2 regions of the Mycobacterium sp. IDUB_21 genome follow, and region 2 is predicted to be linked to the other one. Evidence: riboswitches for the same ligand, from Rfam matches in the RefSeq annotation. Region 2 holds a riboswitch; the other holds the start of a gene.

What was found. Region 2 has a riboswitch for magnesium ahead of ACZYY4_RS10750 (PPE family protein). Riboswitches for the same ligand answer to the same signal wherever they lie in the genome.
Region 1: it holds a riboswitch for magnesium, as region 2 does, so the genes downstream of both, ACZYY4_RS12700 (PE family protein) here and ACZYY4_RS10750 (PPE family protein) in region 2, are expected to answer to the same signal.

The regions. Positions count from the first base shown of each region.
Region 1 is NZ_JBVAXQ010000007.1:142,143-146,313, forward strand. Features, by position in the region: gene ACZYY4_RS12690 (carotenoid biosynthesis protein) at 17-874, shown strand; gene ACZYY4_RS12695 (PPE family protein) at 949-2,154, opposite strand; gene ACZYY4_RS12700 (PE family protein) at 2,169-2,468, opposite strand; M-box (ykoK) riboswitch at 2,755-2,927, opposite strand; gene ACZYY4_RS12705 (TetR/AcrR family transcriptional regulator) at 3,314-3,967, opposite strand; gene ACZYY4_RS12710 (acyl-CoA thioesterase) at 4,112-4,171, shown strand, end outside.
Region 2 is NZ_JBVAXQ010000005.1:333,172-337,342, forward strand. Features, by position in the region: gene ACZYY4_RS10745 (MgtC/SapB family protein) at 1-334, opposite strand, end outside; gene ACZYY4_RS10750 (PPE family protein) at 356-1,552, opposite strand; M-box (ykoK) riboswitch at 1,994-2,180, opposite strand; gene ACZYY4_RS10755 (PPE family protein) at 2,306-3,652, opposite strand; gene ACZYY4_RS10760 (PPE family protein) at 3,658-4,171, opposite strand, start outside.

The DNA.
Region 1 (4,171 bases), on a different contig from region 2:
TGTATACGATGCGTCTGTGTCGACGCGCGCTCGGTGGCAGATGTTTGGCGGCTGGTGCATCGTTGCGCTGTGGTCCGCCGCGACGATGACGGCCGCGCTGAGCTCCGGATCCCCGATACATGCTGCCGCCGAGGCTGTCTCGGGCGGCGCACTGGCCGCGTTCGTGTTGTTCCATACGCTCACGTTGTACAAGCCGGTCGGAGTCATTGGCTACTTCACCATCGCGCTGGTCGTGTCGTTCGGATTCGAGGCGTGCAGTGTCGCGACCGGCTTTCCCTTCGGCTCCTACGTTCATCACCTGGAAGGACCCCGATTGCTCGGGGTGCCGTTCGTGGTGGTGCTCGGTTGGGTGGTTCTGGCCTGGTTGGCGTGGATGCTGGCCCGGGTGATCGTGGGCGAGTACGCCAACCGCCGCTTGCAGGTGGTGGTGACGCCCGTCGTCGCCACCCTGATCCTCGGCGGATACGACTTGGTGATCGATCCGATCACGGCCTATGCCCGCGGCCTGTACTCCTATGCGTCACCGAGTGGCGCCCTCGGAGTTCCGCTGAGCAACTATTTCGGTTGGGTGATCACGGGATGGGTGCTGTTCCAGATGTTCTCGTTGGTCGAGCGGCGGTGGCGCCGGGTACCTGCCGCGTCGGCCCGATCGGTTCTGTTGGCACCGGCGGTCATCTGGTTCGGACTGGCACTGCAGGTGAACCTCGAGATGCTGCGCGTTGGTGATGCCTCGGCGACAATCCAGGGCGGCAGGTCTGTGCCATTGTCTGATATCTACGAGACATCCTCTGCGACGGCGTGGTTCACGATGGCCCTGGTGGCGGTTGTCGCCGCAGCGCGGGTATGCCAAGGCAAGCTGGAGAGCGCCGCCTAGAGCACGCACCGCACGGCGGCGACTCCGTTCCGTCTTTGTTGCGAGGGACGCCAGTCGATGCGCAATCGGCATGCCTACCCGACCACGGTGGGACGCGGCATGACGGTGAGCTTGACGCCATAGCGCGGCGTACCGAAACCGCCGCTGCGCCCGCCGCCACCCGAGGGCACCGGGGGAGGCATCGCGGTCATCGACCTGCTCTCCGGGTTGACTGTCCAGCCGCTGCCCGTTCCGGCGGTGGGAGCAGCCGCCGGGGTAGCGGCTGCCCAGCTGGGCGGCGCGGACAACGATCCGACCAGGGTGGCTCGGCCCACGCCGGCCGACACCGGGGAGCCTGCGCCGCCGACAGCGCGGCCGGCGCTCTCCGCCCCGGCTGTTGCCGTGGACGCCAGTGTCATGCCTGGCGTGGCGTCGAGCCCGCCACGGGAAAGGGCAACTGCGCCTCCATCCATACCTCGTGCCAGAAACCCGAGCGTGGCCAGGCCCGACATGCCCTCGATGTTCCCGCCAGGGTCGAAGATTCCGGTTGCGGCAATCGTGTTCCACAACTGGGCATTGATATTCAAGCCGGACCCGTCGTCGTGGCCCCACGTTCCGTCGAAGAGGCCGTCGAAGAATTTCGTCCAGTGCCAATCGGGATCCGACGGCCGCGTACCGTCCGCCGGTGAGGCCATGTTCCGTAAGGCGTTCGGCACCTGAGAGTGCGTTTTGGCGGCGTCGGGACTGGCGCCGGCCGGCCCGTCTTCCCCTTCCGACCTGGTGGTTTCCGGCGCAGCGGGGAATGGGCTCAGTTGTGTGGCGGTGGCCGACGCGGCGGCGTAGCGGTACATCGCGACCGCATCCTGTGCCCACATCTGACCGTAGCGGGCTTCGGTCGCCGCAATAGCGGGGGTGTTCTGTCCCAGAGCGTTGGTCTTGACCAACGCCGTCATCAGCACACGGTTGGTCGCAATGGCCTGCGGCGGCACCGTCATTGCGTAGGCCGACGCATGGGCATCGGCGGCGGAATAGGCCTGCGCCGCAGTCTGCTCAGCCTGCTCGGCGGTCACGCTCATCCACGTCATGTATGGCTCGGCTGCGGCCATCATCGCCGACGCGGAGGGCCCCCACCAGCCTTGACTGGCGAGACCCGTTACCAGCCATTCGAAAGAATTTGCCGCCGAACGCAATTCTGCTGCCAGCAGGTTCCAGGACGACGCGGCGGCGAGCATCGGCCCGGACCCGGGTCCGGCGTACATCCGCGCCGAATTGACCTCCGGTGGAAGCGATCCGTAATCCATCACCCAAAAACCTTTCAGTAAACCGAGATAACGTTGGCAGCGTCGGTCGCCGCGTAGGACTGGGCGCTGCGCTGCAGCGTGTTCACGAACATCTCGTGCACCACAGCAGCCCGCTTGCTGATCGCCTGGTACATCTGCGCGTGTCTGGCGAATTGAGCGGCGGTCAGCGCAGAGACCTCGTCGGCGGCGGCCGGAACCACGCCAGTGGTCGGCGCCGCGGCGGCGGCGCTCTGCGCAGCTAACACATCGCCGACACCGCGCAGGTCAGCCGCTGTCGCAGTCAGTTCTTCGGGCAGTGCAGACACAAAAGACATCGAAGCTCTCCTTCAAGAAGACATGACGAATTGCACCGTTACACCATCAAATTCGCGCGCAGATACCGCGCTGGTCCCTGAGGGCAGACAGCGCTGCTGCGGAACGGCGCAAACCGATTCAGAGGGTGGAAGTGGCGCCGGGGCCGGAGTTGAACGAAATGCTCGTCGAACTCGGATAAGGACTATCGCTAAGACTCAATGTCGCTCTCACCTCCTCCGAGCCAGGGCACACGCGGATGCCATTGCGGTGTGCACAGCGGGTGAGCCGGACCGACAGATCAGCCGGCCGGCACCCCTCTCGTCAGAGCTTTGGCACTGCACGGCGTATCCGGCCATGAGCCGGAAGCCACTTGGGCTCAACCCTTAAGCCGGGAAGAGCTGTCCTGACCCTGGGCGTCTTTCGACGTTCGAGGTCAGTGGCCTGTATCCGTACAGACGCCTCACCTAGCGAGGTGCGTTCGCGGCCATGGTGGCATCAACCGCGCGGGGAGTCAACTCGAATGCTGCGCTACCAGCGTGTCGATGGCCCGGTCGACAGTCGTCGGTACGTTTGAAAGCAACTGAGTGCCAATATATTTCATTGATAGGCGACAAGTCACTGCGCAGTCCGTGCATCTGAAATCGCGAAATGTGTGTCGAAACGACCTGCGTGCCTGCAACGTTCGGACGACACCATGCCAGCAGCGCGGCAATCGGTGCGACTCGTACGAAGTAGCTGAGGGTTGTGTGGGAGCGAACTATTCACGCGCACAATGCAGGCCGAATCAAGCCGACTGAAGCAGCAAGTGAACCCCGGGACGTCCGGGTTGGCAATGCCACAGCGACGATCCAGCACCGCCTGGCTGTCACCGACCCGTGATCGGGGCCTGCCACAGACCCGTGATCCCGTCGACAAGGCCCTGATTGGCGCCCGGCCAGTCCGGGCGGGGCCCCTTGCTGCCTTCGGCGAATCCGCGTTCGATTTCGGCGCAGGTATACAGCAGCATCGTGCGCATCATGATCTTGCGTTCAACGCGAACGTGTTTGGGCAGGTCGGGGACGCCCTGGCCGATGCGGTCGATGACCCGGCGCAGCGTCTCCGACTCCAGGGCGCTCTTTGCGACCACTCGGCGATACGTGGGGTCGGTCATCACCTGGGCGGCGAATCGCGCATACCAGGTGGGCCCGGTCAGCGACGCCAGGTGATCGGTCAGCGGCTGCACCAGGCAACCCACCCAGTCGCGCAGTTCGGCGGAATCACCGGTGGCCGTGATCCGGGTGGTGCGCAGCTCTTCGATGTGCCCGGCGTGACTGGCTTCGATGGCGCGCACCAGATCCTTCTTGGTGCCGAAGTGGTAGGCCACCGCGGCGTTGTTGCCCTGGCCGGCGGCTACGACGATCTGGCGGTGGGTCACGGCCTCGACTCCGCGCTCGGCGATCAGCCGTTCAGCCGCGCATAACAGGGCCTCCCGTGTGCTGTCGGTGCGGGCGGACCGCGGGCTGTGCACCGGTGTCGGCATGGGAGTCAGTGAACATCGCTCACTTGACCTAAGTCAAACGTTTTACTTAAATGGACCGACAGTCCACAAGCCGGTTCTCCCATTGGGCCCCGAGCGCGCGCGCCGGCAGCGTACGGCGAGGAGGATGCGGTGAGGCCGACGCCGATGCCCGAAGCATCCGCCCGACCGGACTTCACCGGACCCCTCATCGGCTCCGGTAGCCCG
Region 2 (4,171 bases):
GCAGGTTCCCGGCCGCCGCCAGCACGCCGACGGCGGCCGAGCACCACAGGGTGGCCGCGGTGTTCAAACCGCGGACGTTGAACCCCTCCCGCAGAATCACCCCGCCGCCGAGGAACCCCACCCCCGACACCACATACGAGGCGACCCGGGTGGAGCTGGTGTCGCCGGCGGCGATCGAGTACAGCACGAACAGCGTTGCGCCGGCGGCCACCAGCGCGTTGGTGCGCAGCCCGGCCATCCGGGCTCGCCACTGCCGTTCCAGCCCGATCAGCGCACCGCAGCCCAGCCCGACGGCCAGTCGCAGCGTGAACTCGGCGACGCTCAGCGTCTGCATGAGCTAACCCTGTCACACGCCCTAACCGGCGACCACCGGCCGACCCATCACCGTGGGCTTGAAGCCGTAGCGCGGGGCGGCGAATCCGTAGCTGCGGCCCTGCCCGGCGCCGGCCATCGGCACGCCCGGCATCCCGGCCGCGCCCGCCTGGGGGGCGTGCGTGGCCACAGTCCACCCGGTAGCCGCGACGCCGCCGGCGGGACCGGTGGCCGGGACGGCCGCAGCCCACGCCTGCGGCACCGACAGTCCCCCGACCATCGACGCCTGGCTCATCGTCGCTGAGGCGGTGCCCAGACCGCCCAACCCGGCGCCCAGGCCGTGCATCCCGCTGCCGAGTCCGCCGCCCAGTGCTCCGAGCATCGGCGTGAACGGGTCGATCGCGCCCAAGCCCAGCGGATCACCCGCAGCGATCGCAGCACCACGTACCACCGCCATGTCGGCGGCGAAGCCGGAGATCCCGGCCGCGCTCATCGGGCTGAACGAGCTGCTCATCAGGTTGGTCAATCCATTGGTCAGATCGCCCGTGCTGATCCCCTCGGCGCCCGTTGTTGGCGGTTGCAGCGGCGCCGCAAGACCCTGCAATGTCTGCGGCGTGTTCGTGATCGCTTGGGACAGTGTGGATTGCGCGTTCGAAGCAGCCGCCGTACCGGTGGCCTGGGCGGTCGCGGCCTGCTGGGTGCCCTGCGCCGACGGGTCGGCCACCTCGTGTGGCGAGCTGAACGGCGTGACCTTCGTGGCCGCCGCCGACGCCGCCGCGTAGCCGTACATGGCCGAGGCGTCCTGGGCCCACATCTGGCTGTAGTGCGCCTCGGTTGCCGCGATCGCCCCGGCGTTCTGGCCCAGGACGTTGGTGGCCACCAGTAGCGCGAGCTGGGAACGGTTCGCGACGATCAGCGGCGGCGGCACCGTCATCGCGTACGCCGCCTCGAACGCCGCAGCGGCCGCCTTGGCCTGGGCGGCGGCCTGCTCGGCCTGGGTGGCGGTGGTGCCCATCCACGCCGCGTAGGGCGCTGCCGCGGCGGCCATCGCATTGGAAGCGGGCCCCATCCAGCCTTCGCTGATGAGTCCGTTGATGACCGACTGGTAGGCGGCCTCGGCCGAACCGAGTTCGGCGGCCATCATGTCCCAGGCCCCCGCGGCGGCCATCATCGGTCCCGCGCCGGGCCCGGTGTAGATACGAGCTGAGTTGATTTCCGGCGGAAATGCTCCGAAGTCCATGGCATTGCTCCTTTTTGATCAGTGGCTTTTCCAGATGACTGGGTTTGTTGCGGGTGTGCAGGCACGTCGATATCCCGATACGCGTTGCATCCGTAGGTCAGAGGAACGAAAGATCGGGTCAGCCGGTCATGGCGACATGCCGGAGCCGGGCATGTCGGCCGAAATCGCTGCTCGACGAAAAGGCCGAGTTACCAAGCGTTTTCAGGACATGCCGAAGCCTGGCGTATTCCGCGAACGAAAGTCACGCCAGACGACGAGTTCAGCGCCGGTGAGAATCAGATGGTGAAAGCAGTACCGAGATTGAGGGAGACGACCGCCGATCTCGGATAGGAACTATCACTCGGACTCAATGTCGCTCTCACCTCCTCTGGGCCTGGGCACGCGGGGGTGCCTGCACGTGTGCACAAAGAGGTGAAGTCGCCCGGAAACAGCCGGACAGACACCGCACCCCTCTCGTCAGAGCTTCGGCACTGCACGGCGTGTCCTGACCTGCGCAAAGTACGCAGATCCGGAAGCCACTTGGGCTCAACCCTTAATCCGGGAGGAGCTGTCCTGACCCGGGGCGTCTTTCGACGTTCGGGGTCAGTGGCCTGTATCCGTGCAGACGCCTCACCTAACGAGGTGCTTGCTTAACCATAGTGCACCAGCCGGCGGGCCGGGTCAATCAGGCGCGGCGGGTCGCGGGCCTCCTGGCGGAGATTGGCCGGCGCCGACTGCGAATCAGCTTGTCTTCGGCCAGAAATCGCACCGGCATCAGCTGGGCTGCCGATCCTGACCGGGGCCGCTGCGACCGTCCGGTTTGACGTGCACGGCATGCACGCCGGGCTGCTCGGCGAGTTCTTCCAGCAGGCTGTCCAGGCGGCTGGGGTCGACGTGCCAGTGCTGGACGTCGGTGGTGCCGGCCAGCTCGGTGACCAGGCGTTCCAGCCGGCTCTGTGCATGGCCGTTCATCGCCGCGGCGGGATGACTCCGCGGCGCGGCCCCGGTGAGTGCCCGTCCCGCCAGACTCGCCAGGGCCAAGTCTGTGAACACACCGGTCGGAATCTGCGCGGCGGCGGCCGCCGCGGCGGGTGCCGCCGCCAGTCCGGTACCCGGCAAGGCGGCGGCAGCCATCTTGGCCACCGGTGCAGTCGTCACCCAGTTCGGTGGGACGCTGAGTCGGCCGATCGTGCCCGCGTTACCCGCTCCGGCCGACACCGGTCCGGGGCCGGCCGGTACGGATGCTTCGGCCGCGGCCAACGCCGTTGCACCGGAACCGAACCCGGCCCTGCCACCGGTGGCCGCGGCGATATCCAGGTCGGTATTGAGGTTGCGGGAGTACTGGATCAAGCCGTAGAGGACGGTCTTGATCGCATCGTTGAACGGCACAATGCTCTTCGGCAGGATCAGGAAGTAGGAGACCAGCTGCGACAGGGTGAGCGTGCTGGTGTCCGCTGCGGGTTGCAGCGAGGCCGCCGCCGGCGCCAGTCCTTGCAGCGCCCGCGGGACCGCGGCGATCAGCTGCGACAGCTGAGCTTGCCCGCTGCCGGCGGTGGCCGCCGCGACTGCCGCCCCCTGCCGGCCCGATGCCGAGGGGTCGGTGGTGGCCGGCGGTTGGGTGAACGGGGTCAGCGTGGTGGCCGCCGACGACTGGGCCGCGTAGCCGTACATCGCGATCGCGTCCTGGACCCACAGTTGTGCGTACTCGGCATCCAGCGTCGCGATTGCCGCGCTGTTCTGCCCGAGCACATTCGTCGCGACGAGCGTCGACTGCGCGCTGCGGTTCGCCGCGATCACCGGCGGCGGTGCAACCCCCGCGTAGGCCTCGTCGAAGGCGGTCGCGGCCGCGGTCGCGCCTGCGGCGGCCTGCTCGGCCGACGCCGCGGTGGCGTTGAGCCAGGCCACATACGGTGTGGCGGCGGCGGCCATCGACTCGGAGGCCGGTCCCAGCCACCCCTCGTCGGTCAAGCCGGTCAGCACCGACTGGTAAGCCCCGGCGGCCGAACCGGTCTCGGTGGCCAGCCGAGCCCACGCCGTCGCGGCGAGGTGCATCGGCCCCGAGCCCGGGCCGGCATACAGGCGTCCGGAATTGACTTCCGGCGGCAGCGCGGCGAAATCCATTCCGATCACCCCCGGCCCGGCTGCGGTCCGGTGTCGGGCGGCACCTGCTCGGCGGTGTCGAAATAGACCTCGTGGACACCGGGTTGCCCGGCAACCTCACCCAGCAGGCTCTTGAGTCCGCCCGGCTCGACGTGCCAGTGTCGTACCTCTCCTGCGCCGGTGAGCTGGTCGGCGATCCGCTCGCTGTTCGCCTCCCCCCGGTCACCGCGTCCCCGCCGGCGGCCAGACCGCCCGGCGGCCAGACCGGCCAGACCAGCACCCGCCACGCCGGCACCATGTCCTGCGGGTGCCGCGGCGGCGGGCACCGGGGCCGTGCCGGGTGCCACGGCCGCGGTGGTCGTCGCCTCGGGCACCGATTCGGTCCAGGCCGGTGGGACCGCGAGCTTGCCGACCACGCCCGCGTTCCCGGTGCTCGCTGCCACCGGCGGCCGGGTGCCGCCGGCCGGAGCCGTCGATTCAGCGGCGCTCAGCGCCGGTGTGCCGGAACCGAATCCGGCCCGGCCGCCGGTCGCCTGGGAG